DNA from 3 places in the Pseudomonas sp. H3_E07 genome. Region 2 is predicted to be linked to each of the others. Evidence: riboswitches for the same ligand, from Rfam matches in the RefSeq annotation. Region 2 holds a riboswitch; each other region holds the start of a gene.

Region 1 (9,901 bases), 290 kb from region 2:
TGCAAGTGGCGCTGGGCGTCTTTCTGGGCGGCCTGGCGCTGTGGCTGGTGCAATTGGGTGCGACCGCACTGATGGCAAAGCTGGCGATGGGCACCCTGCAATTCGGTGGCTAAGCCGCACGGATGGCGCCCTGCTCCTCCAATAACTTCACGAAACTGTTCAAACTCTGCGACACCGTCCCCCGCCGCCAGATCAGCCAGGTGTGCAGGATCCGGAAGTTGTCCATCAGCGGCCAAACACTCACCGCCGCCGACCCCGGCATGCTGTCGAGCATGCTGCGCGGCATCAGCGCGAGGCCCGCGCCGGCGCTGACGCAAGCGAGCATGCCGTGGTAGGACTCGATCTCGAAGATCTTGCCCGGCACGGCGCCGTCCTGTGAAAACCAGCGCTCCAGGTGATGCCGGTACGAGCAGTTGGAGCGAAAGGTGTAGATGCTCTCCCCGTTCACGTCCTGCCCACGGGTGATCGGCGCGTGATGCAGCGGCGCAATCACCACCATCTCTTCCTCAAACACCGCCACACCTTCCAGGGTCGCGTGCAATAGCGGGCCGTCGACAAACGCTGCCGTCAGCCGCCCCGACAACACGCCTTCGATCATGGTGCCTGAAGGCCCGGTACTCAGGTCCAACTCGACCTTGGTGTGTTTCTGGTTGTACGCCGCCAGCAACGCCGGGATACGCACCGCCGCCGTGCTCTCCAGCGATCCCAGGGCAAACGCACCCTGGGGCTCCTCCCCCGCGACTGTCGCGCGGGCTTCCTGCACCAGGTCGAGGATGCGCCGCGCATAACCGAGGAAATTCCACCCGGCCGGTGACAGGCGCAGGCGGCTTTTCTCGCGGATGAACAACTCCACACCGAGGTCCTGCTCCAGTTGCTTGATGCGCGTGGTCAGGTTCGACGGCACGCGATGAATCAACTGCGCGGCGGCGCTGATGCTGCCTTGCTCGGCAACGGCCTTGAAGATTTCCAGTTGCACCAGGTCCAAATCATTCTCCAATCGTGAATGTATTGCTTAATATTATTCAGTTTCCAGAAAAGATATAGCCCCGTACGCTGAACTCAACCTAATTCACTCAGCAGGACGGTGCCATGAACGCGACTACCCACGCCCTCTCGATCAACCCGGCCAACGGCGAAACGGTCGGCAGCTATCCGTATGAAACCGCGCAGCAACTGGACGCCGCCCTCGACCGCTCCACCCTCGCCTTCCGTGCCTGGCGCCGTCAGCCGGTCAGCCAGCGCGCCGAGTTGCTGCTGAGCCTGGCCAGCGCCCTGCGCGAACAAGCCGAAGACATGGCGCAGATGATCACCCTGGAAATGGGCAAACCCATCGCCCAGGCCCGTGCCGAAATCGAAAAGTGCGCGCAACTCAGCGAGTGGTACGCCGCCCACGGCCCGGCCATGCTCGCCCCGGAACCGACCCTGGTGGACAACGGCAGTGCGCAGATCGAATACCGCCCGCTAGGCCCTATCTTCGCCGTGATGCCGTGGAACTTCCCGGTGTGGCAAGTGCTGCGCGGCGCCGTACCGACGATGCTGGCCGGCAATACCTACGTGCTCAAACACGCGCCAAACGTGATGGGCAGTGCCTATCTGATCCAACGAGCGTTCCAGAAGGCCGGCTTCGCCGAAGGTCTGTTTGAAGTGGTCAACGTGACCAACGACGGCGTGTCCAAGGCCATCGCCGATCCGCGCATCGCCGCCGTCACCCTGACCGGCAGCGTACGTGCAGGCATCGCCATCGGCTCTCAGGCCGGCGCCGCGCTGAAAAAGTGCGTGCTGGAACTGGGCGGGTCCGACCCGTTCATCGTACTCAACGACGCCGACCTCGACGCCGCGGTGCAAGCGGCGCTGATCGGTCGTTTCCAGAACAGCGGCCAAGTCTGCGCCGCCGCCAAGCGCCTGATCATCGAAGAAGGTGTGGTGGAGGCTTTCACCGTCAAATTCCTGGAAGCCAGCCGCGCTCTGGTGATGGGCGACCCGACGTCAGCCGCCACCTACATCGGCCCGATGGCACGCTTCGACCTGCGCGACGAGCTGCACGGCCAGGTCCAGGCGACCTTGGAAGAAGGCGCCACCCTGCTGCTGGGCGGCCACAAAGTGCCCGGCGCCGGCAACTACTACGAACCGACCGTGCTGGCAGACGTCACCGACCAGATGACCTCGTTCAAACAGGAACTGTTCGGCCCAGTCGCCTCGATCATCACCGCCCGTGATGCCGACCATGCGGTGGCCCTGGCGAATGACAGCGAGTTTGGCCTCACGGCCAGCATCTTCACCACCGACTCCGCGAAGGCACGGGACATCGCCAATCAGCTGGAAACCGGCGGCATCTTCATCAACGCCTTCAGCGTCTCCGACCCTCGGGTGGCATTTGGTGGCGTGAAAAAGAGTGGTTTCGGACGCGAGCTATCGCACTTCGGCGTGCGGGAATTCTGCAACGCCCAGACGGTGTGGCTGGATCGCAAGTAAATCAAGCGACATCGGTGGCAAGGGGGCCTGTCGAACCGTCCCGCTAGACCTAAAGCGGCCTCAACAGCGAATATGCCGTCGCACGCACTGCACCAGCCCATCCAGCGCCTGCGACTTCACCGGCGCGAGCACGCAAACGGTGTGCTCGCGCTCGTCGTCCTTTACCGTCACGGTGTAATGCACTTGGCCCGGATTACCGGGGGCAGGCGCATTGCTGGGCGGCAGTTGAAAGAAGTCGCAAGCCTCGACAAGCTGCCGCAGCTCCTGTTGTTCCTGCTCCGGCAGCGTGTCCAGTTCCACCGTCTGTGGCTTGGCCAGGCCCGGAAAAAAACCGGGCCCGCCGTTTTCCTTGATTGAAATTTGCATGGCCGTTCCTCTCGTCAGACAGCAATGCCGACCGCCTTCCAACCGTCCTTGACCGCTTTCTGTTCGTCCTTGTTAGCGCCGTAGAGTCGGCCTGCAATATCGTAAGTAATGCGCGCAAAGCGCAGGAAACCCGAGTTGGGCCGCAGCCGCGCATCACGCAGCGCGTCATACCAGATGCGCCCGGCGCGCTCCCAGGCGAACCCGCCCAGTATGGTCGCCACCTGGTAGAACGCATGGTTGGGAATGCCGGAGTTGATATGCACCCCGCCATTGTCCTCGTAGGTCTGCACAAAATCATCCATGTGCCCGGGCTGGGGGTCCTTGCCCAGCAGTTTGTCGTCAAACGCCGTGCCGGGGGCTTTCATCGAGCGCAGGGCGGTGCCTTTGATCTTTTGGGTGAACAGCCCTTTGCCGATCAACCAATCGGCGTCTTCCGCACGTTGCTTCAACGCATACTGCTTGATCAGCGAACCGAACACGTCCGACAGCGATTCATTCAACGCCCCGGACTGGTTGAAATACATCAGTTTGGCCTCGTCCTCGGTGACGCCGTGGGCCAACTCATGGCCAATCACGTCGAGGGCCACCGTAAAGCGGTTGAACAACTGCCCGTCTCCATCCCCGAACACCATCTGGGTCGAGTTCCAGAACGCATTGTTGTAGTTCTGGCCAAAGTGCACAGTGGCGTCCAGCGCCATCCCGGCATCGTCGATGGAGTTGCGATCGAAGACCTCGTCGAAAAAATCGAAGGTGGCGCCCAAGCCATCATAGGCCTCGTCCACCGCCGCATCACCACTGGCGGGCTGCCCCTCGCCACGCACCAGCGTGCCCGGCAGGCTGTCGGCGCCCTCGGCGCTGTAGATCGAGCGGCGTTTATCGGCCCCCATGGCCAGGGCCATATGCGCCGGCCCTTTGGCAGGCACGGCGACCATCCGTAGCGAGCGGAACGTTGTGTCCTTGGCGCGGGTGCGCAACGCGACCTCCCGTTGCGCTTTGTCCCCGTTGCGCGCGATCTGGTCGAGCATATAGGGCGGGATCAGGCAGAAAATCGGATTACGATTCGGCTGGCGAACACACATTGGCTGGCTCCATTTGGCAGGTAACAACGTCCGGGTCATCGATTCAGGATAGCCTCCAGGGGTTATCGCGTGTCATCAATTGTCATTAACCTATGTTGCAGTCGTGTTTATCCAAGGAGGACTGACCGATGCCCGCACGTAAAGCCAAAATCGACCTTTCATACCGCCCCAGGCTCGCTGACCTGCGCCCATTGATCGCACCGAGCCCCACATTGCTGGAGGCACGAGCCGCGACGCCCCGCGTCACCTCGGCCAACGACTTGAAGGACCGACGCGGCTACGCTGAGGACTTTCTCGGCAGCTTCGGGGTGCCCTGGCCTACGGTTGAAGAGACCTTGGCCGGCGATGTCCAGAAGCGCCTGGACTACACGCACTTCTCGATAACGATGTCACGCTCGAAGCGGCTCGCGCTGTATGTGGGCGTCAACATCGATGGCGGGCAGCATGTGGACATCATTCGCAGCAACGACACCTGGGCCTACGACGGACGCCTGCCCATTGATGCGCAGGTGGGCGAAGCACTGTATGCCAGCAACGGCCTGGATCGCGGCCACCTGGTGCGCCGACAAGACCCCAACTGGGGCGACGCGGCGCAAACCGCCAACTTCGACACCTTCCATTTCACCAACTGTTCACCGCAGATGAGCGGGTTCAACCAGAAAACCTGGCTGGAGCTCGAAGACTACATCCTCGACAACACCCAGCGCTGGAAAGCCCGAGCCACCGTGTTCACCGGCCCGGTGTTCGCCGACGACGACCGGGTGTACCGGGGCGTCCAGATCCCCAAGGCGTTCTGGAAAGTGGTCGCCTACCTCAGCGATGACGGCAAGCCTTCGGCCAGCGCCTACATGATCGACCAGAGCCGCGAGCTGGGCCAGCTCGACCTGGTGTTCGGCCAGCTCAGGACCTACCAGCGCAGCGTAATCCAGATAGAACGCCTCACCGGCCTGCGTTTTGCCAACCTGGCCGACTACGACGGCTTCAGCAACGAAGAACGCGCCACCGGCACGCGGATTGAAGCGCTGATACAGGGGCCTGAAGACATTCGTCTCTGACCGAGCGTGCCTCGGGCTATATCGCCCCGCCCTAATCAACTACCATACCGCGCCGGTTCCCAAACGGGACTAATAGGGAATCCGAAGCGCGGTACACCCTCGCCAATCGGAACTGCCCCCGCAACTGTAGGTGCTGAGCCTGCTCCCTGATGCCACTGGACCTTGTCCGGGAAGGCCGGAGCCTGGCGACGACGCATCAGTCAGGAGACCTGCCGGCCCAAGCTCAATTACCAACCGGCGGGGTGTCCGGGAAGGACATTCTTGCCTGTTTTTCTAGTGCAGCGCTTAAGGGTGTATTTCCGAATGGCACGTACGGTTCATTCGGAGATTGCCCCATGCTGCCACGCGTTACCGCCCTGCTCACCGGCCTGGGCTTCTGTGCCCTCGCCCAAGCCGCGCCCACCCACTACCCGCTGACCGTGGAAAACTGCGGCAGTCGCCTGACCTTCCAGCAAGCCCCCGCCCGCAGCGTGACCATCGGCCAGGCGGCCACAGAGATGCTCTACGCATTGGGCGTGGGGGACAAAGTGGTCGGCACCTCACTGTGGTTCAACAGCGTACTGCCGCAGTACAAGGTGCAGAACGACAGCATCGAGCGGCTAGCCAACAATGAGCCGAGCTTTGAAGCCGTGATCGCCAAGCGCCCGCAGCTGGTGGCCGCCGAGCTGGAGTGGGTGGTCGGGCCCCAGGGCGTGGTCGGCACCCGCGAGCAATTCCATGAACTGAAGATCCCCACTTACCTGCTGCCCTCCGACTGCGAAGGCAAGGACAACCTGGTAGGCGCCGACGGCACACGGCTGGAGCCGTTCCGTATCGAAACGATCTATAAAAGCATCGGCCAACTCGCCGAGATCTTCGACGTACAGGCGCGCGGCCAACAGTTGAACGACGACCTCAAGGTACGCTTGGCCAAATCTGTTGCCACCGTGCAAAGCAAAGGCCTCAAGCAAGCCAGTGCCTTGGTGTGGTTCTCCAGTTCCGAGATGGCCAGCGATCCTTACGTGGCCGGCCACAAGGGCATTCCAGAGTTCATGCTGGAAACCCTCGGTCTGCACAACGTGGTGCAATCCGTTGAAGAATGGCCCGCCGTCGGCTGGGAAACCCTCGCCAAGGCCAACCCGACCTTTCTGGTGATCGCACGCATGGACCGCCGCCGCTACCCCGCCGACGACCATGAAAAGAAACTGGCCTTCCTGCGCAGCGATCCCGTGACTCGCAACATGGACGCGGTGAAAAACAACCGCATCATCATCCTCGATGCCCTGGCGCTGCAGGCCAGCATCCGCACGTTCGACGGGCTTGAGCAACTGGCCACGGCCATCGACGGCTACGACCTGCCCAAATGACGCGCACCCTACTCGCCCTGGCCCTGCTATTAGCCGCCCTACTCGCGGGGGTGGCGATCGGCGAAACCGCCATCTCACCGCAAGTCGTGCTCCAGGTGCTCGCCAACAAACTGTGGGCGGCCAGCTACGTGCTTGACCCCATCGACGAAGGCGTGGTGTGGAACTACCGCCTCACCCGCGCCCTGGTCGCCGCTGCGTGTGGCGCCGGGCTGGCGACGTGCGGGGTGATCCTGCAATCGCTGTTGCGCAACCCACTGGCCGATCCCTACCTGCTGGGCATCAGTGCCGGCGCTTCGACTGGCGCGGTGCTGGTGGCGTTGATCGGCGTGGGCGGCGGGTTGATTTCGTTGTCGGCGGGCGCGTTTGTTGGCGCCATGGCGGCGTTTGCGTTGGTGATCCTGCTGGCGCGCGCCAGCGGTTCGGCCAGCGGCACCGGCCAGATCATTCTGGCGGGCATTGCCGGCTCGCAGTTGTTCAATGCGCTCACCGCCTTCCTGATCACCAAATCCGCCAGTTCCGAACAGGCGCGCGGCATCCTGTTCTGGCTGCTCGGCAACCTCAGTGGTGTGCGCTGGCCCTCGGTGTGGTTAGCGGTGCCGGTGGCCGTCGCAGGCTTGGCGGTGTGCCTGTGGCACCGCCGTGCGTTGGATGCGTTTACCTTCGGCAGCGACTCGGCAGCGTCCCTCGGCATTCCGGTGCGCCGGGTGCAATTTGTGCTGGTGGGCTGCGCGGCCCTGGTGACGGCGGTGATGGTGTCGATTGTTGGCTCCATCGGCTTTGTCGGATTGGTAATCCCCCACGCCGTGCGCCTGCTGCTCGGCACCGGGCACTCGCGCTTGCTGCCGGCCAGTGCGTTGGGCGGCGCGTTGTTCTTGATTGCAGCCGATGTACTGTCGCGCACCTTGATCAAAGGCCAGGTGATTCCGGTCGGCGTGGTCACGGCGCTGGTCGGCGCGCCGGTGTTTGCGCTGATCCTCATTGGCCGGAGGAATGCGCGATGACAGTACTGAGCTGCAGAGGGTTGGGCTTCAAGGTGCGTGAAGCGCAGTTGCTGCGCGATATCCATCTGGACGTGCAGCCGGGCGAAACCCTCGGCATCGTCGGGCCGAACGGCTCCGGCAAATCCACCTTGCTCAAGCTGCTCGCCGGGCTGCGCACGCCGGCGTCCGGCGAAGTCTTACTGGGCGGCCAACGCCTGGGCAAGCTGTCGCGCCGCGCCATCGCGCAGCAGCTGGCGGTGGTGGAACAGCAGGCCGACACCGACGACGCCATCCGCGTGTTCGACGCGGTGGCGCTGGGCCGCACTCCATGGTTGTCAGCGCTGAGCCCGTGGTCCGGCGAAGACGACGCCATCGTCAATCAGGCCTTGCGTGACGTCGACGCCACCCACTTGAGCCATCGCGCCTGGCGCAGCCTCTCGGGCGGTGAACGCCAACGCGTGCACATCGCCCGTGCGTTGGCGCAGCGGCCGCAGATCCTGTTGCTGGATGAGCCGACCAATCACCTGGATATCCAGCATCAGCTCGGCATTTTGCAGGGCGTGCAAGGGTTGCCCGTCACCACCTTGATTGCCCTGCATGATCTGAATCAAGCGTTGACCTGTGATCGGCTGGCGGTGCTGGATCACGGGCGGTTGGTGGCGCTGGGTAAACCACTGGAGGTCCTGACGCCGCAGCGTTTGCAGGAGACGTTTGGGGTGCAGGCGCACTACCTGACGGACCCGTTCGATGGGGCGCAGATACTGCGCTTGCGCCCGAACTGATCAGGGCATTCAACTGTTGTGTTAGAGGGCGCGCTGCATATGCGTCGTGCGCCACACCAGGTCCGCGTCCACATCCACTACCTCGAACCCCTGTCGAAGCCAAAAATCAATCGCCCCCGGTAAAAACGGATGGGTGTGCAGGTACATCACCGCGACCCGATCCTCTTTAGCTTGCACCTCCAGCGCACGGTACAACTCGCCCGCCAGACCACAGCGGCGAAACGCCGGCAGCACAAACAGGCGCACCACCTCCACGGTCTTGCGGCCCTGGTAATTCAACTGCGGGAAACGCCCGTCATAGGGCAGATAGCCGATGCCAGCGACGATCTGGCCCTCATCGCGAGCAACAAGAAAATGCCCATCGCCCTGCAGGTAGGTCGCCTCGAAATGCGCCAGGTCCGCCGGCACTCCCGTCGCGCTGAGCGTGGGGAAAAGCTCGGCGCGGGCGCGCAGCACGAACCTCATGACCTCAGGGATATCCGCCGCTGTGACTGCCTGAATACTCGGCCTTGGGCTCATGCAACCTCGATCTGCGTAATCCCCATCACCTGTGCCTGCTGCAGAATTTCATCCGGCGTCGCATCCGCAGGCGGCAGGATCAAACCATTTTCCGCATCGCCGAAATGCAACTGCAGCAAGTGCAACGCCGCTTCATGCACCGGCAGTTGGGGTTGCTGGAGTGCGAACACGTGGGTCCGCGGTTCGTCGTTGAACAGGTAGTTGAGGGTGTATTCGCGCATAGGGGAACCCTTGTTATGGAAGATGAACAACCTGACCAACCGATCAACTTTTAAGTTCCAGGCCCATTCACACGATGCCTTATCCACTGGCGACTATAGGCAAGCACACTCGCCCCCATTGCCACCGGAAAATGAATAAAGCCATGCGCCGCCTCCGGCAACAAATGCGCTTCTGCCCCCGGCCACCGTTCAGCGATCAACAGCGTGTCATCCTTCAACGGGTCCAGTTCACCCACAAACATCAACGCCGGGGGCAGGCCTTCAAAGTCGCCATACAACGGTGACAACGGCGGCTGCCGACGCATGTCATCGCTCAACCCCGGCGTGAGCATGCGCAGCGCCTCGACCATGCCCGGCCCGTCCAGCAATAAGGTGTCCGGCCCTGCCATGCGCACACTGGGTGTGCCGGCCAGGTCATAAACGCCGTAATACAACATCGCGCCGCTCACCCGCTGGAGCAACGCCGGCCATTGCTTCAACGCCAGTAAGGTCGCCGCGGCCAAATGACCACCGGCCGATTCGCCGACGACGATCACCGGCAGGTCGGCAAATTCCTCGGTGGTGAGCAGCCAACGCGCCGCCGCCAGGCAGTCGTCCATCAGGCCCTCGATCGGTGTGTCGATCGCCAGCCGATAATCCACCGACACCACTGCCACGTCGCAGGCATTGACCAGGCCCAGGTTGAGGTCGTCATCCATCTGCGCGTTGCCGATCACCCAGCCGCCGCCGTGGATATCCAGCACCACGCCTTTGGGCTTGCCCCTTGGGCGCAGGATGCGCACGGGCACTGAGTCGGCGCAGTGGGTTTCAGCCAGAGGGGCTTTCTTGATCTTTTGACTGACCCGCAACAGCGCCTGGATCAAACGCGGCGTGACCCGATTACGGATCTTGAAGCGCGGCAACCAGGCGAGCTTTTGATTGAAGCGGCGCATCTCGACCCGTTCTGTCTCACTGGCGGGCCAGGGTTGATAAGCCATCAGCGATTGTTCCGCAGGATCGAGAAGTTCAGCGCCGCCGCCACGCACAGCCACGCCAGGTACGGGAACAGGATCAAGCCGGTGATCAGGTCCAACTGCACCGC
Region 2 (9,901 bases):
AGGCAGGTATCGCAATGCTGACCAGCGGTAAGCGGCTGGTCGGGAGGGTATTGGTCATGCTCACACCAACTTGAACAGGGGGCGAAGGTAGAACTCGCTGAGGCCGCCTTCACGGCCGAGGCGATCACAGGTTTCAGCTTGAGCGAGGGCGCCGGGGCTATCGAACAGCTCGATTTTCCGTGTGTGCGGGTCCAATACCAACCCGATGTGTTCGATCTCCCAGCCGGTGCCTCTCAGTGCTGCATCGACGTAAGCGAGTTTTTCGGCCAGTACATTGCGACCCGCCACGGGTTGCGCGGTGTCGCCACCCCAATTGAAACCCATCTGGTAGAGGAGGCAGTCGGCTGACGGGCGAAGCGCCTTCAGAAAACCCTGGATATAACCTTGCAGGGCATGTTTGTCGGGCACAAGCGCGGCATCGAAATCGACTCCTGCATGATGTAATACGTTGAACAACAACAACGTATCGAAATGCCCCGGCATCGCCTGCGCGACTGCGTAGTCGAGGGCTTGCTGTACGACCTCGACGTTGTTCAAATCGAACTCGACGCTCAAGGCGCGAATAAAGTTGGCGCTGGTCTCGTCCAGCTCCCAGGCAACGCAGTGGCTGCTGGGGTAAGTATGAGCGAGGGTGGTGCTGAATAGTCCGGTATTGGCGCCGACATCCAGCAGCCGTTGGCCGCTGAAGTCGAAGTGCGCTTCCAGGTATTCCAGGCGGCCGTGGTCGGCACGCCAACGCGGGTTCACCGGTACGTCAAAGCCTAGTCGTTCTGTCACGAAAGCAGGCAGCGGTTGGTAACAGGCGTGTTTCCCGGAGTGCATATACAGCGCCAGTAGTTGTTCTTTGGTCATTGGCGTTTGCCTGAACGAAGGAATTCGAAGAAGAACAGCCTCAGGCTGTCAGTGGCGAACCAGATGTCATAGCGCGGCAGCCAACAGCAGGCCTTGAGCAGCCAGCTGCGAGCGCCGGCGAAAAAGCGCATGTCACTGCGTGGCTGTCCGACAAAGCCGCCGAGCCAGAGGTACTTGTCCCGTTGCCAGACGCCTAGAAAACGCTGTTGCGCGGCCATTTGCGGCGTCTGGTGCCGATCTTGCACCAACCAGCTGGCGCGGAAGCCATTTTCAAGCGCCAGTTGCATCGGCCCCCAAAGGCGTGGGTTTGCCTCGATGATGAAGTGTTGGCCGGCGCTTTCCATCACCTCAAACATGATGAAGCCGCAATAGTGATGCTGTTCAAGCAATGCCCGCAGGCGCTGGTCGGTATTTGTATCGGGGCAGCGCACCAGCTCGGCGGCAACCATCGATTTGCCTGCCGCCTGCTGGGCGATGTTGCGTTGATAGAGCGCGACGACACCCGCGTCGTTGCGGAAATAGAGATAGTAAAAACTTTGTCCGTCTATATAGCGTTGAATGAGGTAGCGTGCGGCATCGTAGTGGCGTGCATGTTCAGCATACTCGGCAGCACTACGCACCAGCAGCGGGTAAAGGCGCTGGCCATGGGGGCCGCTTTCGACCCTGGGCTTGAGCACAAAGGGCAACTGGCCTTCAGACAATTGCTCGATTTGCGCGGGTATTTTCAGGCCGACGACTTTTGCCGCCGCCAAGAGTTTTTCCTTATCGGAAAACAGATGGTAAATAGCCGGGCTGACAGATATACCCTGGATGCCTTCCAGGGATAACCAGTCTTGCATGCCCATCAGCAGACGGTTTATCGACTCGGCGCTCGGGGCGATGGTCAGCGGGCGTGTGGGGTGGCTGGCCTTGATGTCGAGCAGTAGGCGCTTGAATTCATTTTCATCAAGGGCATCCTGAGTGCGTTGTGCAAACAGGTAGCGGCGAAGGCGTGTGCGATATAGCGCATCTTGAGTGTTGCGTGTGATTAAGACGAAGTCGATGCGGTCGCGCTGAAGGGAGCGACAAAAAGCGCCGACCGCGCGCTCGTTGGCCCCGGTGAATATGATCACCAAAGGCTTTTCAGCGGGTGTCATCGTCATCGCGCAGCCAGTTGTTCAGCGAGCAATTCGGCCAGGCATTCTATGACTCTATCCACGCATTGATCGCTGAGTGAAAGATGAAACGGCAATCCCAGCAAACGCTCCGCTAATTGGTCAACCACTGGCAGCGGGCCAGCCGTATAGGCTTGGAAAGCGGGGTGGCCATGCAGCGGAGGGCAGTACCAGCGCCGGGTTTCGATGTCTTTGCCCAGCAGGCGCAACTGAATATCTACACCGCGTAACCCCGCGGGCAGCATTACGGGCATCAGGCTGTACACGCCATCGACGGGCTTGGACTGGAGTTTCAGTGCAGGGATTTTTTCATTTAGGCGTTCTACGTAGCGTTGATGCAAATTGCGTCGTGCTTCTGCGACAGTTGGCCAATTGTCCATCGCGGCCAGTGCGACGGCGGCGTGGTATTCGCTCATCTTGCCGTTCTCGCCGGCCTCGAAGACCAGGCCTCCACTCTGTGCATCGATGCCGAAGTTACTTAATGCTCGCATGCTTTGGGCGTAGGCGTGGTGGCGCGAAGCCACGAAACCACCTTCACCTCCCCCTAGGGATTTGGTGGCGTGCAGGCTGAAGGCGACTTTGGTCGTCAGTCCAATCTGCTGGTTACCCCAGGCGCCTGCGGCATCGACGACCACCGGAATTCCGGTTTCGGCACTAAAAAGATCCCAGCCAGCGACATCTTGAGCGCAACCGTACGTGGACACCGGCATCACTGCATCGAAGGGCACTTCGGCCAGCACTGCGCGTGCTATGGCGGGGGTCAGCAACCAATTGTCAGGATCGACGTCGCTGATAAGCGGCGTGAGTCCGGCCCGGATGATTGCGGTAGCCGTGGCAACGAACGTCAATCCGGGTACCAATACGCGGCCGCTCTTGCGAAGCTTCAGGGCTTCCAATGCAATTTGCAGCGCACACGTACCATTCGCCATAGACACAACATGGACTTGCGCGGGCTCGCGACTGAAAGAGCGCGATAGCCGGCCCTCTAGCTCATTGACCAGCGGGCCGAAGTTGGTGTACCAGCGGTTTTCATCGATTTGCTTCCAGTACGCAAGAATCTGCTCGACTTTGGGCATTTCCGGAACGAGCAGCTTGATGATGTTTTTCATGGTACGCACAACCGTCAATGAAATGTCGTTCTTGGCAATATGACGAGGCGAAGCAGGAAACATACCAATTTGGTAAAGGGTCGGCTTGGTGGGTTCGCGGTTCTGCGGCATCGAACAATTTGCATAAAACCAACAAGTTAACGCAAACCTTTGATTTTGCTTGGGGTCTGTTGCATTGTGCGCCCGGCGTCACGGGTATAAACTTTGCAAACTTTACACAGAGGCCACTAACGGTTCGTTTGGAGCCGTTCAGTCAGCATGAAACCGATTCAGCTGCCCTTGGGTGTGCGTCTGCGTGACGACGCCACCTTTATCAACTACTACCCAGGCGCCAATGCCGCTGCACTCGGCTATGTCGAGCGGCTCTGCGAAGCCGACGCCGGGTGGACCGAAAGCCTGATCTATTTGTGGGGCAAGCACGGCGTAGGGCGTACCCACCTGTTGCAGGCCGCGTGCCTGCGTTTCGAGCAAATGGGCGAGCCGGCGGTTTACCTGCCCCTGGCTGAGTTGATGGATCGCGGTATCGGCATTTTCGACCATCTTGAGCAGTACGAGCTGGTGTGCCTGGACGATCTGCAAGCGATCGCCGGCAAGGCGGAATGGGAAGAGGCGCTCTTTCACTTGTTCAACCGTTTGCGTGACAGTGGTCGGCGCCTGCTGATTGCCGCGTCTACCTCGCCACGGGAATTGCCGATCAAGCTGGCCGACCTCAAGTCGCGGATGACCTTGGCGCTGATCTTCCAGATGCGCCCGCTCTCCGACGAAGACAAATTGCGTGCCTTGCAACTGCGTGCTTCCCGTCGTGGCCTGCACCTCACCGATGAAGTGGGGCATTTTATTCTCACTCGCGGTACACGCAGCATGAGCGCATTGTTCGATTTGCTCGAACAGCTCGATCAGGCCTCCTTGCAGGCCCAGCGCAAGCTGACCATTCCCTTCTTGAAAGAAACCCTCGGCTGGTAGACAGCCCTTTGTTTTTGCCGCGTTCGGCAAATTCCAGGCGCCAGAAAACCTGCGCTTGAGCCGATGTGGCTACGCAAAAGGCAGGTACGGGGTGTTAAGGGCTTAGATGTCATGGTCCAAACAAGAAGTCACATAGATCACGATTGAATTTGCAAATCGATGTGATAGAGGGCATAGTCTCGTCTTCTTTACATATCAGCCACGGTCGTGCCCATGCTAAATCGCTTCGCACCCCTCGTGCCCCTCGCACTCGTTACCCTGTTGTTTGGTTGCGCCTCCCACCCTCAACAGGTGGCAGAACAGCAAAAACCACATGTTCAAAATCAGGCAAAATTCGTTGCTGCACAGTCTGCTTCTGTTTATGAAGAAGAGCTGGCAACTGAAAAAGAGCTGACCAACTTCTCCGGTAGCAAGCCTTACCAGCTTCCCGTTCTGGCCGACAGCATCCTCGAACGCGGCATGTCCCTGATCGGTACCCGTTACCGTTTCGGCGGCACTTCTGAAGCCGGTTTCGACTGCAGCGGTTTCATCGGCTATCTGTTTCGTGAAGAAGCGGGCATGAACCTGCCACGCTCCACCCGTGAAATGATCAACGTGGATGCACCGTTGGTCGCGCGCAACAACCTCAAGCCCGGTGATCTGCTTTTCTTCAGTACGGCAGGGCGTGGTCGTGTGAGTCATGCCGGTATCTACTTGGGCGACAACCAGTTTATCCACTCCAGCAGCCGTCGCAGTGGCGGTGTTCGAGTCGACAACCTGGGCGACAGCTACTGGAGCAAAACCTTCATCGAAGCCAAGCGCGCACTCGCCATGGCCCCGACGACAGTTACCGCTAGCAAGTAAACTTAAAGTGATACTTGAAGTTTGACGTGTAAGCGCTAGAATCCCTGGACATTGTTGTAATCCGTTCGCGCGAGCTTTGCTTGCGCGTTCTGGTTTTCAGCGTTCGGCAGCGAAAGCCGCATCCAGACCAGGATTGTTCTGCCCATGTCGACCTCGGCCCGCCTGATCCTCATTCTTTGCGCCGCGCTGCTCAGCGCCTGCGCAAGTCGTCCACCGCCGCCCGCTCCCGTAGCGGTGAAGCCCAAGCCGGTGTTCAACTATTCCAGCCAGAATTTCTCGCCTGCGGCCGAAGACGTCCTCTTCCGTGCCCTGGGCCTGGTCGGCACGCCTTATCGGTGGGGCGGCAACACACCGGACTCCGGGTTTGATTGCAGTGGCCTGATCGGTTTTGTCTTCCGCGACGCTGCCGGCATCTCCCTGCCGCGTACCACTCGCGAATTGATCGTGATGCGTGCGCAAGATGTCAGCGAGCAGAATCTGCAGACGGGCGACCTGTTGTTCTTTGCCACGGGCGGCGGTTCACAGGTCAGCCACGCCGGGATCTACGTCGGTGAAGGCCGTTTTGTGCATGCACCGCAAACCGGTGGTACGGTGAAGTTGGACACCTTGTCCAAGGCGTATTGGCAGAATGCCTACCTGAGCGCCAAGCGCGTGTTGCCAGGCAATCTGGCGCGTAATCCTTAGAAAGCAGCGGCAGGTTTCACGCGTGAAGCTGCAAGCGGTGCGATGCCTGCTTGCGGCGATCAGCTTGAAGCTTGCAGCTCGCCCCTCAAACTACTACCCTTCGCCGCTTGTTCCAGGTGCTCTGTGACCCATGGGTCGACGGAGTGAAACAGGGAAGCCGGTGAGTGAGCGCACTTGTACACAGTGACGCCGCGATCCCGGCGCTGCCCCCGCAACGGTAAATGAGTCAAGACGCTGCCTTTTGCCACTGTATCGCTCGCGATATGGGAAGGCGCAGCGTCGGTCTGCGCTTCTATAAGACGCGCGCCACTCATGAGCCCGGAGACCGGCCTGCAACATCCAACAGCATCACGGTGGGCGATGCTTGGCTGTCTGTTTTTTCTTTTTCCTGCCCGCCGTTTTTGTCCAGCCCCAACGGAGAGCTGCCATGACCGATTCCCCCGACCGCGACGAACGCCACCTGGCGCGCATGCTGCGCAAAAAAGCCGTGATCGATGAACGCATCGCCAACTCCCCGAACGAGTGCGGCCTGTTGCTAGTGCTGACCGGCAACGGCAAAGGCAAGAGCAGCTCCGCGTTCGGCATGCTGGCCCGAGCCATGGGGCACGGCATGCAGTGCGGTGTGGTGCAGTTCATCAAGGGGCGCAACAGTACCGGTGAGGAATTGTTCTTCCGCCGTTTCCCCGAGCAAGTGCGCTTTCATGTCATGGGCGAAGGCTTCACCTGGGAAACCCAGGACCGCCAGCGTGACATCGCCGCCGCAGAAGCCGCCTGGGCGGTTTCCCGCGAGTTGCTGCAGGACCCGTCTATCGGTCTTGTCGTACTCGACGAACTGAACATCGCTCTCAAGCACGGCTATCTCGACCTGGACCAGGTGCTCAGCGACCTGCAAGCCCGCCCGCCGATGCAACACGTGGTGGTCACCGGCCGCGGTGCCAAGCCTGAACTGATCGAAATGGGCGACACCGTCACCGAAATGGGCATGCTCAAACACGCATTCCAAGCCGGTATCAAGGCACAGAAGGGCGTCGAACTTTGAATCAGCCCCGTCATTGCCCGGCCGTCTTGATTGCCGCACCGGCGTCCGGCCAGGGCAAAACCACCGTCACCGCCGCGCTTGCCCGATTGCACCGCAACCTGGGGCGCAGGGTACGCGTGTTCAAATGCGGCCCGGACTTCCTCGATCCGATGATCCACGAACGCGCCAGCGGTGCGCCGGTGTATCAATTGGACATGTGGATGGTGGGCGAGCAGGAAAGTCGTCGCTTGCTATGGGAAGCGGCGGGGGAGGCGGACCTGATCCTGATCGAAGGCGTGATGGGCCTGTTCGACGGCACACCGTCCAGCGCCGACCTGGCGCGACACTTCGGCGTGCCTGTCTTGGGCGTGATTGACGGTACGGCGATGGCCCAGACCTTCGGCGCGTTGGCCCTGGGCCTGGCACGTTATCAGCCGGATCTGCCGTTTGCCGGAGTGCTGGCCAATCGCGTTGGCACCTTGCGTCACGCACAATTGCTCGAAGGCAGCCTCACCGAAGGCCTGCGCTGGTACGGCGCGTTATCCCGCGAGACCGGTATCGAACTGCCTAGCCGTCACTTAGGCCTGGTACAGGCGAGCGAACTGAACGACCTCGATGTGCGTCTCGATGCAGCCGCCCAAGCGCTGGGCAGCAGTTGCGAAGTGGCTTTGCCGCCGCCAGTGACCTTTGCCGCACCGGAAGTGATCGAAACCCCGCCATTGCTCAACGGTGTGCGCATCGCCGTGGCCCGCGACGAAGCCTTCGCGTTTACCTATGGCGCCAGCCTCGACCTGCTGCGGGCAATGGGCGCTGAACTGGAGTTTTTCTCGCCGATCCATGATCGCGAATTGCCTGATGTCGACAGCCTCTATCTGCCCGGTGGTTATCCGGAATTGCACCACCAGGCGCTGGCGGAAAACACCTCGATGCTTGACGCCATCCGCGCTCATCATGCCGCCGGCAAACCGCTGCTCGCCGAATGCGGCGGCATGCTCTACCTGCTGGACTCGCTGACCGATGTCGAGGGTGTTCGCGCCGAACTGGTGGGCCTGCTGCAAGGCGATGCGGTGATGCAGAAGAAACTCGCGGCCTTGGCGCTGCAAAATGTCGAATTGCCCGAAGGCACGCTGCGCGGCCATACCTATCACCACTCCCTGACCACCACCGAATGGCAGCCGATTGCCCGTGGCCTTAGCCCCAATGGCGGACGCGGTGCCGAGGCGGTTTATCGGCAGGGGCGGATGACGGCTTCCTACGTACACTTTTACTTCCCCTCGAATCCCCAGGCGGTGGCCGCATTGTTCGCGCCCGATCCTGTAGGCGCCGGCTTGCCGGCGATGAGGCCATGACCGACAACGCCTTCCCCGAGGCCGACCGCCAGGCGGTCTACCGCGCCATCGCTGAACGTCGCGACATGCGCCACTTCAGCGGCGGCACTGTCGCCCCGGAATTGCTCCATCGTCTGCTCCAGGCCGCGCACCAGGCACCCAGTGTCGGCCTGATGCAGCCCTGGCGTTTTATCCGCATCAGCGACCGTCCGTTGCGTGGGCAGATTCAACAACTGGTGGAAGAAGAACGCATACGCACCGCCGAAGCCCTGGGTGAACGCTCCGATGAGTTCATGAAGCTCAAGGTCGAAGGCATTCACGACTGCGCCGAAGTGCTGGTGGCGGCGTTGATGGATGACCGTGAGCGGCACATTTTTGGGCGGCGCACGTTGCCTGAAATGGACATGGCGTCACTGTCCTGTGCTATTCAGAATCTTTGGCTGGCGGCCCGTGTCGAAGGGCTGGGCATGGGCTGGGTCTCGCTGTTCGAGCCCCAGGCCCTGGCTGATCTGCTGGGTTTGCCACCCGGCGCGAAACCTTTGGCCGTGCTGTGCCTGGGGCCGGTGGCCGAGTTCTACCCGGCCCCGATGTTGCAACTCGAAGGCTGGACCGAGCCTCGGCCGCTGAGTGACATGTTGTATGAGAATGGGTGGGGAGTGAATCAATGAGTGTGGCCTTGCTGTGTGTCGCTGCAGTCGCGCTGGATGCGCTGCTGGGCGAACCCAGACGCTGGCATCCGCTGGTGGCGTTCGGCAATTTCGCCGGGCGTATCGAGCAACGTTTCAATACCGGTGGTCGCGGCTGGCGCAGTCATGGCGTGACCGCGTGGGTTATCGCCGTGGTGCCGCTGACTCTGCTGGCTACGGCTTTATCCTGGGCGCCGTACATCGGCTGGGTATTGGAGATCCTGGCGTTGTACTGCGCGCTTGGCATGCGCAGCCTTGGCGAGCATGTGATCCCGGTGGCCCAGGCCTTGCGCAGCGATGACCTGGACGAAGCGCGCCAGCGCGTGAGCTACCTCGTAAGCCGTCAGACCAGTGAACTGGACAGCACCGAAGTCGCCCGCGCGGCCACTGAGTCGGTGCTGGAGAACGGCAGCGATGCGGTCTTCGCCGCGCTGTTCTGGTTTGTGCTCGCGGGGGTGCCGGGCGTGGTGCTTTATCGCCTGAGCAACACCCTTGATGCCATGTGGGGCTATCGCAACGAACGTTTTGAACGCTTCGGCTGGGCGGCGGCAAAGATTGACGACGTGCTGAACTACATTCCTGCACGCCTGGTGGCGTTGACCTACGCGGTACTGGGTAAGACTCGTCTGGCGCTCAAATGCTGGCGCACCCAAGGCCCGACCTGGGACAGCCCGAACGCTGGCCCGGTGATGGCTGCCGGTGCCGGCGCCCTGGGCGTGGAGTTGGGCGGCGCCGCCATCTATCACGGTGAAGTGCACCAGCGTCCGCAACTGGGCGAAGGCCCGGCGGCAGATGCCGATTCCATCGACCGGGGCTGGCAACTGGTGCAGCGCGGCGTATGGTTGTGGCTGCTGATTCTATGCGCGGGGGCGCAATTCTATGCTTGAGCACGGTGGCCGGTTGCGCAGGGCGTCGATTCAGTACGGGATAGCTGAGGCCGATTGGCTCGACCTGTCCAGCGGCCTCGCGCCCTGGCCCTGGCCGATTCCCGAGATCCCGCTGCGGGCCTGGGCGCGCCTGCCGGAAACCGACGACGGCCTGGAGCAGGCCGCCAGCGAATACTATGGCGCTGCACACCTGTTGCCGGTGCCCGGCTCCCAGGCGGCCATCCAGTTGCTGCCACGCCTGCGCCGCGCTGGCAAAGTCGGCGTGTTGTCACCGTGCTATGCCGAACACGCCGAAGCCTGGCGCCGCGCCGGCTACGTGGTGCGCGAAGTGCAAGAGCAGGAAGTCGACTTCTTCTTGGAGGGGCTCGACGTACTGG
Region 3 (9,901 bases), 1.9 Mb from region 2:
CCAACCCGCCAAGCCCTTCGCCGCCTTCAATCCCTGGACCTGCCAGTTGGGCGAATGCCCGCTGGCCGTCAACAACGCCATCCGTGCCCGCTGGCGGTAGGCATCATCAAACAACTGCGCCAACACGCCCTTGGCGTCGGAAAGCGCGTGATGTCGCCGGGTGGACGCCGACGCATCGACAATCACCAGCCACAACGCGGGGGCCGAACGACTGCGCAGGTGATAAAGCAGATCCTCACGGGTTCGCGGGCGCCCACCGAGCAAGGTGCCCGGCCAATTGATCGAGCCCTGTTTCGCGCTGCGCGCCTTGCCGTGCCTGCCTCTGTCCAGTTGCCCCGCGTTGGGGCGGGCATCCGCCCCCGCGTCAGGTCGGGGGCGAATGCCTAGGGCTTTTTTGGCCAGGTGGGGATTTCCCGGCGTGCGCCCGTGGGCAAGGCCGGTGCGGGCATGTCACCCCATTGGCCTTGGCCTGGGGAAGCGTCGGAGGACTTGGGCGATTGCCCTTCACTCGGTGGGCTCGATGGAGTGGCCTGCTCTTGGCGGCGATGGCGCAAGGCAAACTCCGCCACAGCTTCAATATCTTCCTCGCCGATAGCATGGGCACCCCGCCAGGCGGCATGGGCCCGAGCGCCGCGCAACCAGACCAGGTCCGCACGCAACCCGTCGACGCCCGCAGCGAAGCACCGTTCGGTGATCCGAGCCAGCGTCTCATCGTCCAGCGCGATGGCATCCAGCCGCGCCCGCGCCTGAGTGCAGCGCTCTCGCAAGGCTGCCTGCGACTCATCCCATTGTGCGCAGAACGCCGCCGGGTCGCTGTCGAAATCCAGGCGACGACGAATGATCTGCCCACGCTCGACCGGCAAGGTCTGCCCACTCAACGCCACGTTGAAACCGAAACGGTCGAGCAGTTGCGGTCGCAACTCACCTTCCTCCGGATTCATGGTGCCGATCAGCACGAAGCGCGCCGAATGGCGATGGGAAATACCATCGCGCTCGATCAGGTTGGTGCCGCTGGCGGCCACGTCCAGCAGCACATCCACCAAGTGGTCGGGCAGCAGGTTGACCTCATCGACGTACAATACGCCGCCATCGGCCTTCGCCAAGACCCCGGGTGAGAACTGCGCCCGCCCCTCGCCCAACGCGGCGTCCAGGTCCAGCGTGCCCACAAGGCGCTCTTCGGTGGCGCCCAAAGGCAACGTCACGAACTGACCACTGGCCAACAGGTCCGCCAAACCGCGCGCCAAGGTCGACTTGGCCATGCCGCGCGGACCTTCGATCAGCACACCGCCGATCTTCGGGTCGATGGCAGTCAGGCACAGCGCCAGTTTCAGGTCATCGGCGCCGACTACGGCGGACAGCGGGAAATGGGGAATATCAGTCATGCGATCCCTCTTCAAATTCTGCGACACAAGCCTGCTCACCACAACGAGCCCGCCTTTAGCCGTCCTCTTCTATATCCAGCAACAGGTTTTCCAACGCTTCGCGATACGCCCCCGGCTCCTGCCACATGCCCCGCTGCTGGGCTTCGAGCATGCGCTCGGTCATGTCGCGCAGTGCATCGGGGTTGTGCTGTTGCACAAAGGCGCGGGTGTCGGGGTCGAGCAGGTAGGCGTCGGCCAACAGTGCGTATTGGTGATCGTCAATCAGTGCCGTGGTGGCGTCGAAGGCGAACAGGTTGTCCACGGTCGCCGCCATCTCGAATGCACCTTTATAGCCATGGCGCTTCACGCCTTCGATCCACTTGGGGTTGGCGGCGCGGGAACGGATCACCCGGTTCAGCTCTTCCTTCAGAGTGCGGATCTTCGGCAGGTCCGGTTGGCTGTGGTCACCATGATAGCTGGCGGCCTTGTCACCGCTGAGGGTTTCCACGGCAGCGAGCATGCCGCCCTGGAATTGGTAGTAGTCGTTGGAATCCAGCAGGTCGTGCTCACGATTGTCCTGGTTCTGCAGCACCGCCTGCACCTGGCTCAAGCGCTGAGCGAATTGCGCACGGGCGGCGGCGCCTTCATCGGAACCTCCATAGGCGTAGCCGCCCCAGTTGAGGTAAACCTCGGCCAAGTCCTCACGGCTTTGCCACAGGCGACCGTCGACCGCGCCCTGCACGCCCGCACCATAGGCGCCCGGCTTGGCGCCGAAAATGCGCCAACCGGCTTGTTTCGCCGCAGCTTCTGCGTCCAGGCCAGACGTGAGCAACGCCTCACGCTCGCTGCGCACCTTGGCGGCCAGCGGGTTCATATCGTCCGGTTCATCCAGCGCCGCCACTGCCTGCACCGCGGCGTCGAACAGGCGGATCAGGTTGGCGAAGGCATCGCGGAAGAACCCGGACACACGCAGGGTCACGTCGACACGCGGGCGGTCCAGCAGGCTGATCGGCAGTATTTCAAAATCATCCACCCGTTGGCTGCCGGTCGCCCACACCGGGCGCACGCCCATCAGCGCCATGGCCTGGGCGATGTCGTCGCCGCCGGTGCGCATGGTGGCAGTGCCCCATACCGACAGGCCGAGTTGGCGCAGGTGGTCGCCGTGGTCTTGCAAATGTCGCTCGAGAATCAGGTTGGCGGATTGAAAGCCGATGCGCCAGGCCGTGGTAGTGGGCAGGTTGCGCACGTCGACGGTGAAAAAATTGCGACCCGTCGGCAGCACATCCAAACGTCCGCGGCTCGGCGCGCCACTTGGGCCGGCAGGCACAAAACGGCCACTGAGGGCATCCAGCAAGCCACACATTTCCGCCGGGCCACAAGCGTCCAGACGCGGCGCCACCACGATGCGCAGGCTTTCGATAACGGCCTTCACATCCTCCCAACCGGGCTCTTCCAGCTGTTCAAGCGGCCCCTCCAGCGCCTGTTCGATCAGCCGCGCGGCATACAGCTCCAGGCGCTCGCGGGTATCGCCGGCGGTGCGCCACAACTGCGCATCGATCTTCTGCAAGACCTGGGGACGGCGCCCGGTCCAGGGCTCGGCCAAAGCGCAATCCAGCGGATCAAAGCCCAAGTCAAAGGCCTTGGCCAACACACGCAGCAGACTCGATTGCGGACCACGGCCATCGCCACGCGGGATGCGCAGCAAGGCCAGCAAAGTATCGATACGCAGGCGACCTGCCGGCGACTCGCCAAAGATGTGCAGGCCATCGCGGATCTGCGACTCTTTCAAGTCGCACAGGTACGTGTCCAGGCGCGGCAGCCAGACGGCGGCGTCGGCGTCGCTCTCCAGCTCAAGTTCCTGGTCGATGCGGGTTTCGCGCACCAGCTTGAGGATGTCTTTCTGCAACTCCAGGGCGCGACGCGGATCCAGCAGTTGCGCTTCGTAGTACTCGTCCGCCAGCAGCTCAAGGTTACGCAGGGGGCCGTAGGTTTCGGCACGGGTCAGGGGCGGCATCAAGTGATCGATGATCACCGCCTGGGTGCGTCGCTTGGCCTGGGCGCCCTCGCCCGGATCGTTGACGATAAACGGGTAGATATTCGGCAGCGGCCCCAGCAGCGCATCGGGCCAGCAGTTTTCCGACAAGCCGACGCCCTTGCCCGGCAACCATTCAAGGTTGCCATGTTTGCCTACATGGATCACGCCGTGGGCACCGTAGGTGTGGCGCAACCAGAAGTAGAACGCCAGGTAACCGTGGGGCGGCACCAGGTCCGGGTCGTGGTAAACGGCGCTGGCGTCCACCTGATAACCCCGCGCCGGCTGAATACCGACGAACGTCAGGCCCAGGCGCAGGCCGGCGACCATCATGCGGCCATCGCGGAACATCGGGTCGTGATGAGGCGTGCCCCAGCGCTCCAGCACCGCCTGGCGATTGGCCGCGGGCAAGCGGCTGAACATCGCCTCGTAGTCCTCCAGGCCCAGGCTTTGGTGGCAGGGGCGCAGGTCGAGGCTGTCGAGGTCATTGGTAACGCCGCCGAGCAAAGCGTGGATCAGTGCCGTGCCGCTTTCCGGCAGTGCATCCGGCACCGGGTAGCCTTCGGCCTGCAGGGCACGCAGGATATTCAACGCCGCCGCCGGCGTATCCAGGCCGACACCATTGCCGATACGACCATCGCGGGTCGGGTAATTGGCGAGGATCAGCGCGATGCGCTTGTCGCCATTCGGCACTCGCGCCAACTCGACCCAGCGCCGCGCCAGCTCAGCAACAAAATCCATGCGCTCCGGCGCGGCGCGGTAGCACACCACATCCGACTGGCTGCGCTCACTGCGCCAGGCCAGGTCCTTGAAGCTGATCGGCCGGCTGATGATCCGCCCGTCCAGCTCCGGCAAGGCAATGTGCATCGCCAGGTCGCGGGGGCCAAGACCTTGGTCGCTCGCTTCCCAGCCGGGCTGGTTGTCCTGGGCGCAGATCGCCTGGATCACCGGGATATTGCGGCGAAACGGCCGCAAGTGCGGCGCTTCCGGGCTGGACTGGGCGAAGCCGGTGGTGTTGAGAATCACCGCCGCGCCGACCTCGTCCAGCAGGTCCTCGACCACCGCCAGGCAGCCGGGTTCTTTCAAACTGGCCACCGCCATCGGCAACGGGTTGAGACCCGCCGCCTGCAAGCGCTGGCAGAACACATCGATAAAACCGGTATTGGCTGCCTGCAAATGCGAGCGATAGAACAACACCGCCGCCACCGGCCACTCGGCATTCCAGTCGGCCTGCCAATCATTCAGCCGGGCGCTGGCACGGTGCGGGTGATAAATCGCCGTGCGCGGCAAGGTTTGCGGCTCGGCCCAGGCGTAATCACGGCCCAGGTAAGTGCTGGCCAGGCAGCGATAGAAATCCAGGGCATTGCCCAGGCCGCCCTGGCGCAGGAAGTGCCAGAGGCGATCACGCTCTTCGGCGCCGACGGTACTTAGTCCGCTGAGCTCAGGGTCCGGGCGATCATCCCCCGGCACCAGAATCAGTTGAACGCCACGCTCGGCCAATTCCACCAGACGCTCAATGCCGTAACGCCAATAACCGATGCCACCATGCAGGGAAATCAGGATGACCTTGGCGTGGCGCAGCACCTCATCGACATACAGGTCGACCGAGGCATGGTTCTGCACCTGCATCGGGTTGGCCAAGCGAAAGCTGGGGTAATCGTCCGGCAACTGCTGGGCCGCTTCGGCCAGCAGCGCCAGGCTGGAATCGCCGCTGCACAGGATCACCAGATCAGCGGGGGTTTGTCCGAGGTCGGCAATATTGTCGTCCGAGACGAAACCACCGGGCTGGGTCCTGAGCAGGTGCATGGGTTAAACGCTGAGGGCTGCGCGCAGTTGCGCTTCAAGGCCCGCCGCGTCGAGGTCCTGACCGATCAGCACCAAGCGTGTGATGCGTGCTTCGTCCGGGCCCCAGGCACGGTCGAAGTGCTTGTCGAAACGCGTACCCACCCCTTGGATCAGCAGGCGCATCGGCTTGTTCGGAATCGCAGCGAAGCCTTTGACGCGCAGGATGCCGTGTTGCACCACCAACTGGGTCAGGGCGTCGAGCAGCAGCGCTTCATCGGCCTGCGGCAGGTCGATGGAGATGGAGTCGAAGGCGTCGTGATCATGGTCATGATCGTCTTCACCGTCATGGTGATGGTCGTGATGACTGTGGCGACCGTCGATATGCTCTTCGGAGCCGGCACCCAGGCCGATCAGCACGTCCAACGGCAAACGACCGCTGCTGGCTTCAATGATCTTCACCGCGGGCGGCAGTTCTTCCGCGACTTCCAGGCGCACACGGGCCAGGTCTTCAGGGCTGATCAGGTCGCTCTTGTTGAGGATCACCAGGTCGGCGCTGGCCAGTTGGTCGGCGAACAGCTCATGCAGCGGCGACTCGTGGTCCAGGTTCGGGTCGAGCTTGCGCTGGGCATCCACCTGGTCCGGGAAAGCGGCGAAGGTGCCGGCGGCCACGGCCGGACTGTCGACCACGGTGATCACAGCGTCGACGGTGCAGGCGCTGCGGATTTCCGGCCACTGAAAGGCTTGTACCAACGGTTTTGGCAGGGCCAGGCCGGAGGTTTCGATGAGGATATGGTCGAGGTCGCCGCGACGGGCCACCAACTCGCGCATCACTGGAAAGAACTCTTCCTGCACGGTGCAGCACAGGCAGCCATTGGCCAACTCGTAGACGCGGCCGTTGGCTTCTTCTTCGGTGCAGCCGATGGAGCACTGCTTGAGGATTTCACCGTCGATGCCCAGTTCGCCGAATTCGTTGACGATCACGGCGATGCGACGGCCCTGGGCGTTGTCGAGCATGTGGCGCAGCAAGGTAGTCTTGCCCGAGCCGAGGAAGCCGGTGACGATGGTGACGGGGAGTTTGGCCAGTGTTTTCATCGGATGCCCTTGGGGGCGGGCATACGGGACGATAGGCCCTGCGACGGCGCGCAGCAGCGGATTTCGTCACCGGATCACCCCGCCCGGTTGAAGTAGAAAATCGGTTGCGAGGCAGGTCTCCTGGCTTGGGGCTTGCGGGTCTTGCGACCGGCGCTGGCTGCGCCTTCCCGCCTTGTCGGCAGTGGCGTGGCAGTCAGCTGAACCCTTTACAGTTGCGGGGGCAGCCGCGGCTTGGACCGCGTTCCCTTCTTAGCTTCGGCCTGGGCCGAAGAACCTCGAAGGGTGTAAGGCTACGCAGTGCTTGGGGGATGGTCAATGATGGGGTTGGATTGGTTGGGTTAGTGTACATATCCGTTTCTGCGGTGATGGCTGCTATGGGTTCCGCCCTTACGGCGGGTCACTTTGGAAAAGAGCCCCAAAGTAACCAAAGGGCTCTTGCCCCAACACTCGGCACCTCGCTCACGCTCGGTGTGCCCGTAATCCGACAGGGATTTGGGGGGCCACCGCCACGCGCCATCCATGGCGCGGGGCGGCTAAACCGGCATCCCTGCCGGTTTACCCCCCAAATCCCTGTCGAATTCCGGCCAGCGTGTTTGACGGGGCGCTTAGGATCAAGATCAAGATCAAAAGCAAAAGCACAGCGGCCTGACAGCCGGCTTGAGTGGTGTAGAGCAAAGGCGGTTCGCTGTAGGAGCGGAACCCATTTCAGCCATCATCGCAACAAGGGATATGTACACACCCCAATTGACTCCCCTCCCACCCCCATGCTCTCCTACACATCTTGTTTCGGGTGCCCTTCACAGGGTGAAACGGGAAACCGGTGCGTCATAGCGATATGACCAGTCCGGTGCTGCCCCCGCAACGGTAAGCGAGTGAAGCGTCAGATCCACTGTGCCTCGACGGCATGGGAAGGCGATGCTTATTAGGCACATTGCCCCTCGCAAGCCCGGAGACCGGCCCGAAAAATTCAGATAACAAACCCGCGGTGGGCGGGCGCTGTTCAAACCCTGCGTGCCTGGCTCGCGGGGTTTCCATGCGCTCGTTTCACCCAGACACCTGAAAGGGACGCGCCATGTCGATCGTCAGCAGCACCTCGCACTCCGCCAGCAGCACCGCCACCCTGAGCCAACGCCTGACCGCCGCCATCGGCGCGTCGATCCTTGGTGCGTGCCTGGTGTACTTTGCCGGTTTCTCGCACATCGAGGCCGTGCACAACGCTGCCCACGATACCCGCCACAGCGCTGCGTTCCCGTGCCACTGAGACCTGCCGACATGATCAAGCGTATCGCGCAAACTGCAGGTTTCACCGGCCTGCTGGCCGCCCTGTTGCTGACCTTGCTGCAAAGCTTCTGGGTCGCCCCGCTGATTCTGCAGGCGGAAACCTTTGAAAAGGCCCCGGCCGCCACCGAAGTGGCCCACGAACACACCGAAGGCGCTGCCGCCCACACCCACGATGCCGAAGCCTGGGAGCCGGAAGACGGCTGGCAGCGCGTGCTCTCCACCACAGGCGGTAATCTGGTGGTCGCGGTCGGTTTTGCGCTGATGCTGGCCGGTCTCTACACACTGCGCGCGCCAACCCGCACCGCCCAAGGCCTGCTGTGGGGCTTGGCCGGTTACGCAACCTTCGTGCTGGCACCGACGATGGGCCTGCCGCCTGAGCTGCCGGGCACCGCCGCCGCGGACCTGGCGCTGCGCCAGACCTGGTGGATCGGCACTGCGGCTTCTACGGCTGCCGGCATCGCTTTGATCGTATTTGGTCGTAACTGGCTGTTGAAAGTGCTGGGCGTGGCGATCCTCGCCGTCCCCCACGTGATCGGCGCGCCACAGCCCGAAGTGCATTCGATGCTGGCACCGCAAGCCCTGGAAGCACAATTCAAGATCGCTTCACAGTTGACCAACGTCGCTTTCTGGCTCGCACTGGGCCTGATCAGCGCGTGGCTGTTCCGCCGCAACCGTGACGACCAATACTCGGCATGACCCTGGTGATCGGCCTGGGTTTCCAGCAGGGTTGCGATCTTCACACCTTGCTGGCGCTGTTCGATTCGGCCCTCGCCGAGGGCGGTATCGAGCGTCACCGCATTAGCGCGCTGGCCAGTATCGATCGCAAACAGAATGAACCGGGGTTACTGGCTCTGGCCCAGAGGCTGAACCTGCCACTGCAGTGTTTCAGCGCCGAGCAACTGGCGGCGTTTGAACACCGCCTGAGCCACAAATCCGACATCGCTTTTGCCCACACCGGCTGTTATGGCATCGCCGAAAGCGCCGCGCTGGCACTCGCCGAGCACCTTGCAGGCAGCCCTGCCCGCCTGTTGATCACTCGCAAAAAAACCGCCCAAGCCACCTTTGCATTAGCCTGCGCCGGCTAAAATCCCGATAATTGCCGCCCCCGATCATGAGCAACATTCATGCTCGCCCGTTTTTCGACAGGAACCACCATGACCGTCTACTTCATCGGCGCAGGCCCCGGCGACCCGGAATTGATCACCGTCAAAGGCCAGCGGCTGATCCGCAGTTGCCCGGTAATCATCTATGCCGGCTCATTGGTTCCGGCGGCGGTATTGGACGGCCATTCGGCGCTAACGGTGGTCAACAGCGCCGAATTGCACCTGGAACAGATCATTGACCTGATCAAAACCGCCCACGACAACGGCCAGGACGTGGCCCGCGTCCATTCCGGTGACCCGAGCCTGTATGGCGCCATTGGCGAACAGATCCGCCATCTGCGGGAGCTGGGCATTCCCTTCCAGATCATTCCCGGCGTCACCGCCGTGGCCGCCTGCGCAGCCCTGCTGGAAACCGAGCTGACCCTGCCCGATATCGCCCAAAGCGTGATCCTGACCCGCTATGCCGACAAAACCCGCATGCCCGCCGGCGAGGATTTCGACAGCCTGGCCCGGCATGGCACCACCATGGCGATTCACCTGGGGGTCAATCACCTGGAGAAGATCGTCGCTGAGCTGCTGCCGCACTACGGCGCGGATTGCCCGATTGCCGTGGTGCACCGGGCAACCTGGCCGGATCAGGATTGGGCGATGGGCACGTTGAGTGACATTACCGAGAAGGTGGCGGCCAAAGGCTTTCGGCGCACGGCATTGATTGTGGTGGGCCGGGTGTTGGCAAGTGACAGCTTCAGTGAGTCGTCGCTGTATCGCGCGGGCCATGCTCACCTTTACCGCCCCTGAAACCCAGGCATAAAAAAACGGCGCTCACGGGGCGCCGTTTTTTCTGCTCGCAGTGAACGCCTTATTCAGTAGTAGGCGTTTTCTTTCTGCGTGTGGTCGGTCACGTCACGCACGCCCTTGAGCTCTGGAATCCGCTCCAGCAAGGTGCGCTCGATGCCTTCACGCAGGGTCACGTCCGCCTGGCCACAGCCTTGGCAGCCGCCGCCGAATTTCAACACCGCAATGCCGTCTTCGACCACGTCGATCAGGCTGACCTGGCCGCCGTGGCTGGCCAGGCCTGGGTTGATCTCGGTCTGCAGGTAGTAATTGATGCGCTCGTTCACCGGGCTGTCGGCGTTGACGTTCGGCACCTTGGCGTTTGGCGCCTTGATGGTCAACTGGCCGCCCATGCGGTCGGTGGCGTAGTCGACCACGGCGTCGTCGAGGAAGGCTTCGCTGAAGGCATCGAT

What was found. A riboswitch is a leader RNA that binds a small molecule or an ion and turns the genes downstream of it on or off. The one in region 2 is predicted to bind cobalamin.
Region 1: linked by a shared signal. The riboswitch ahead of AB4O08_RS21825 (ABC transporter substrate-binding protein) and the one ahead of cobO (cob(I)yrinic acid a,c-diamide adenosyltransferase) in region 2 are both predicted to bind cobalamin.
Region 3: linked by a shared signal. The riboswitch ahead of AB4O08_RS00825 (CbtB domain-containing protein) and the one ahead of cobO (cob(I)yrinic acid a,c-diamide adenosyltransferase) in region 2 are both predicted to bind cobalamin.

Annotation. Positions count from the first base shown of each region.
Region 1 is NZ_CP162795.1:4,749,683-4,759,583, reverse strand. It holds gene AB4O08_RS21855 (hypothetical protein) at 1-113, shown strand, start outside; gene ptrR (putrescine utilization regulator PtrR) at 110-985, opposite strand; gene AB4O08_RS21845 (aldehyde dehydrogenase family protein) at 1,090-2,472, shown strand; gene AB4O08_RS21840 (protealysin inhibitor emfourin) at 2,533-2,838, opposite strand; gene AB4O08_RS21835 (M4 family metallopeptidase) at 2,853-3,917, opposite strand; gene AB4O08_RS21830 (DNA/RNA non-specific endonuclease) at 4,046-4,972, shown strand; cobalamin riboswitch at 5,009-5,203, shown strand; gene AB4O08_RS21825 (ABC transporter substrate-binding protein) at 5,308-6,318, shown strand; gene AB4O08_RS21820 (FecCD family ABC transporter permease) at 6,315-7,319, shown strand; gene AB4O08_RS21815 (ABC transporter ATP-binding protein) at 7,316-8,080, shown strand; gene AB4O08_RS21810 (GNAT family N-acetyltransferase) at 8,102-8,599, opposite strand; gene AB4O08_RS21805 (hypothetical protein) at 8,596-8,820, opposite strand; gene AB4O08_RS21800 (alpha/beta hydrolase fold domain-containing protein) at 8,871-9,797, opposite strand; gene tspO (tryptophan-rich sensory protein TspO) at 9,797-9,901, opposite strand, start outside.
Region 2 is NZ_CP162795.1:4,461,025-4,470,925, forward strand. It holds gene AB4O08_RS20480 (glycosyltransferase) at 1-58, opposite strand, end outside; gene AB4O08_RS20485 (class I SAM-dependent methyltransferase) at 61-852, opposite strand; gene AB4O08_RS20490 (ATP-grasp domain-containing protein) at 849-1,994, opposite strand; gene AB4O08_RS20495 (DegT/DnrJ/EryC1/StrS family aminotransferase) at 1,991-3,226, opposite strand; gene hda (DnaA regulatory inactivator Hda) at 3,374-4,078, shown strand; gene AB4O08_RS20505 (C40 family peptidase) at 4,292-4,921, shown strand; gene AB4O08_RS20510 (C40 family peptidase) at 5,066-5,605, shown strand; cobalamin riboswitch at 5,703-5,953, shown strand; gene cobO (cob(I)yrinic acid a,c-diamide adenosyltransferase) at 6,033-6,644, shown strand; gene AB4O08_RS20520 (cobyrinate a,c-diamide synthase) at 6,641-7,972, shown strand; gene bluB (5,6-dimethylbenzimidazole synthase) at 7,969-8,619, shown strand; gene cbiB (adenosylcobinamide-phosphate synthase CbiB) at 8,616-9,524, shown strand; gene cobD (threonine-phosphate decarboxylase CobD) at 9,517-9,901, shown strand, end outside.
Region 3 is NZ_CP162795.1:183,685-193,585, forward strand. It holds gene AB4O08_RS00805 (vWA domain-containing protein) at 1-330, opposite strand, end outside; gene AB4O08_RS00810 (ATP-binding protein) at 384-1,382, opposite strand; gene cobN (cobaltochelatase subunit CobN) at 1,438-5,199, opposite strand; gene cobW (cobalamin biosynthesis protein CobW) at 5,203-6,270, opposite strand; cobalamin riboswitch at 6,364-6,563, opposite strand; cobalamin riboswitch at 7,042-7,246, shown strand; gene AB4O08_RS00825 (CbtB domain-containing protein) at 7,343-7,531, shown strand; gene AB4O08_RS00830 (CbtA family protein) at 7,543-8,247, shown strand; gene AB4O08_RS00835 (cobalamin biosynthesis protein) at 8,244-8,636, shown strand; gene cobM (precorrin-4 C(11)-methyltransferase) at 8,706-9,452, shown strand; gene nfuA (Fe-S biogenesis protein NfuA) at 9,518-9,901, opposite strand, start outside.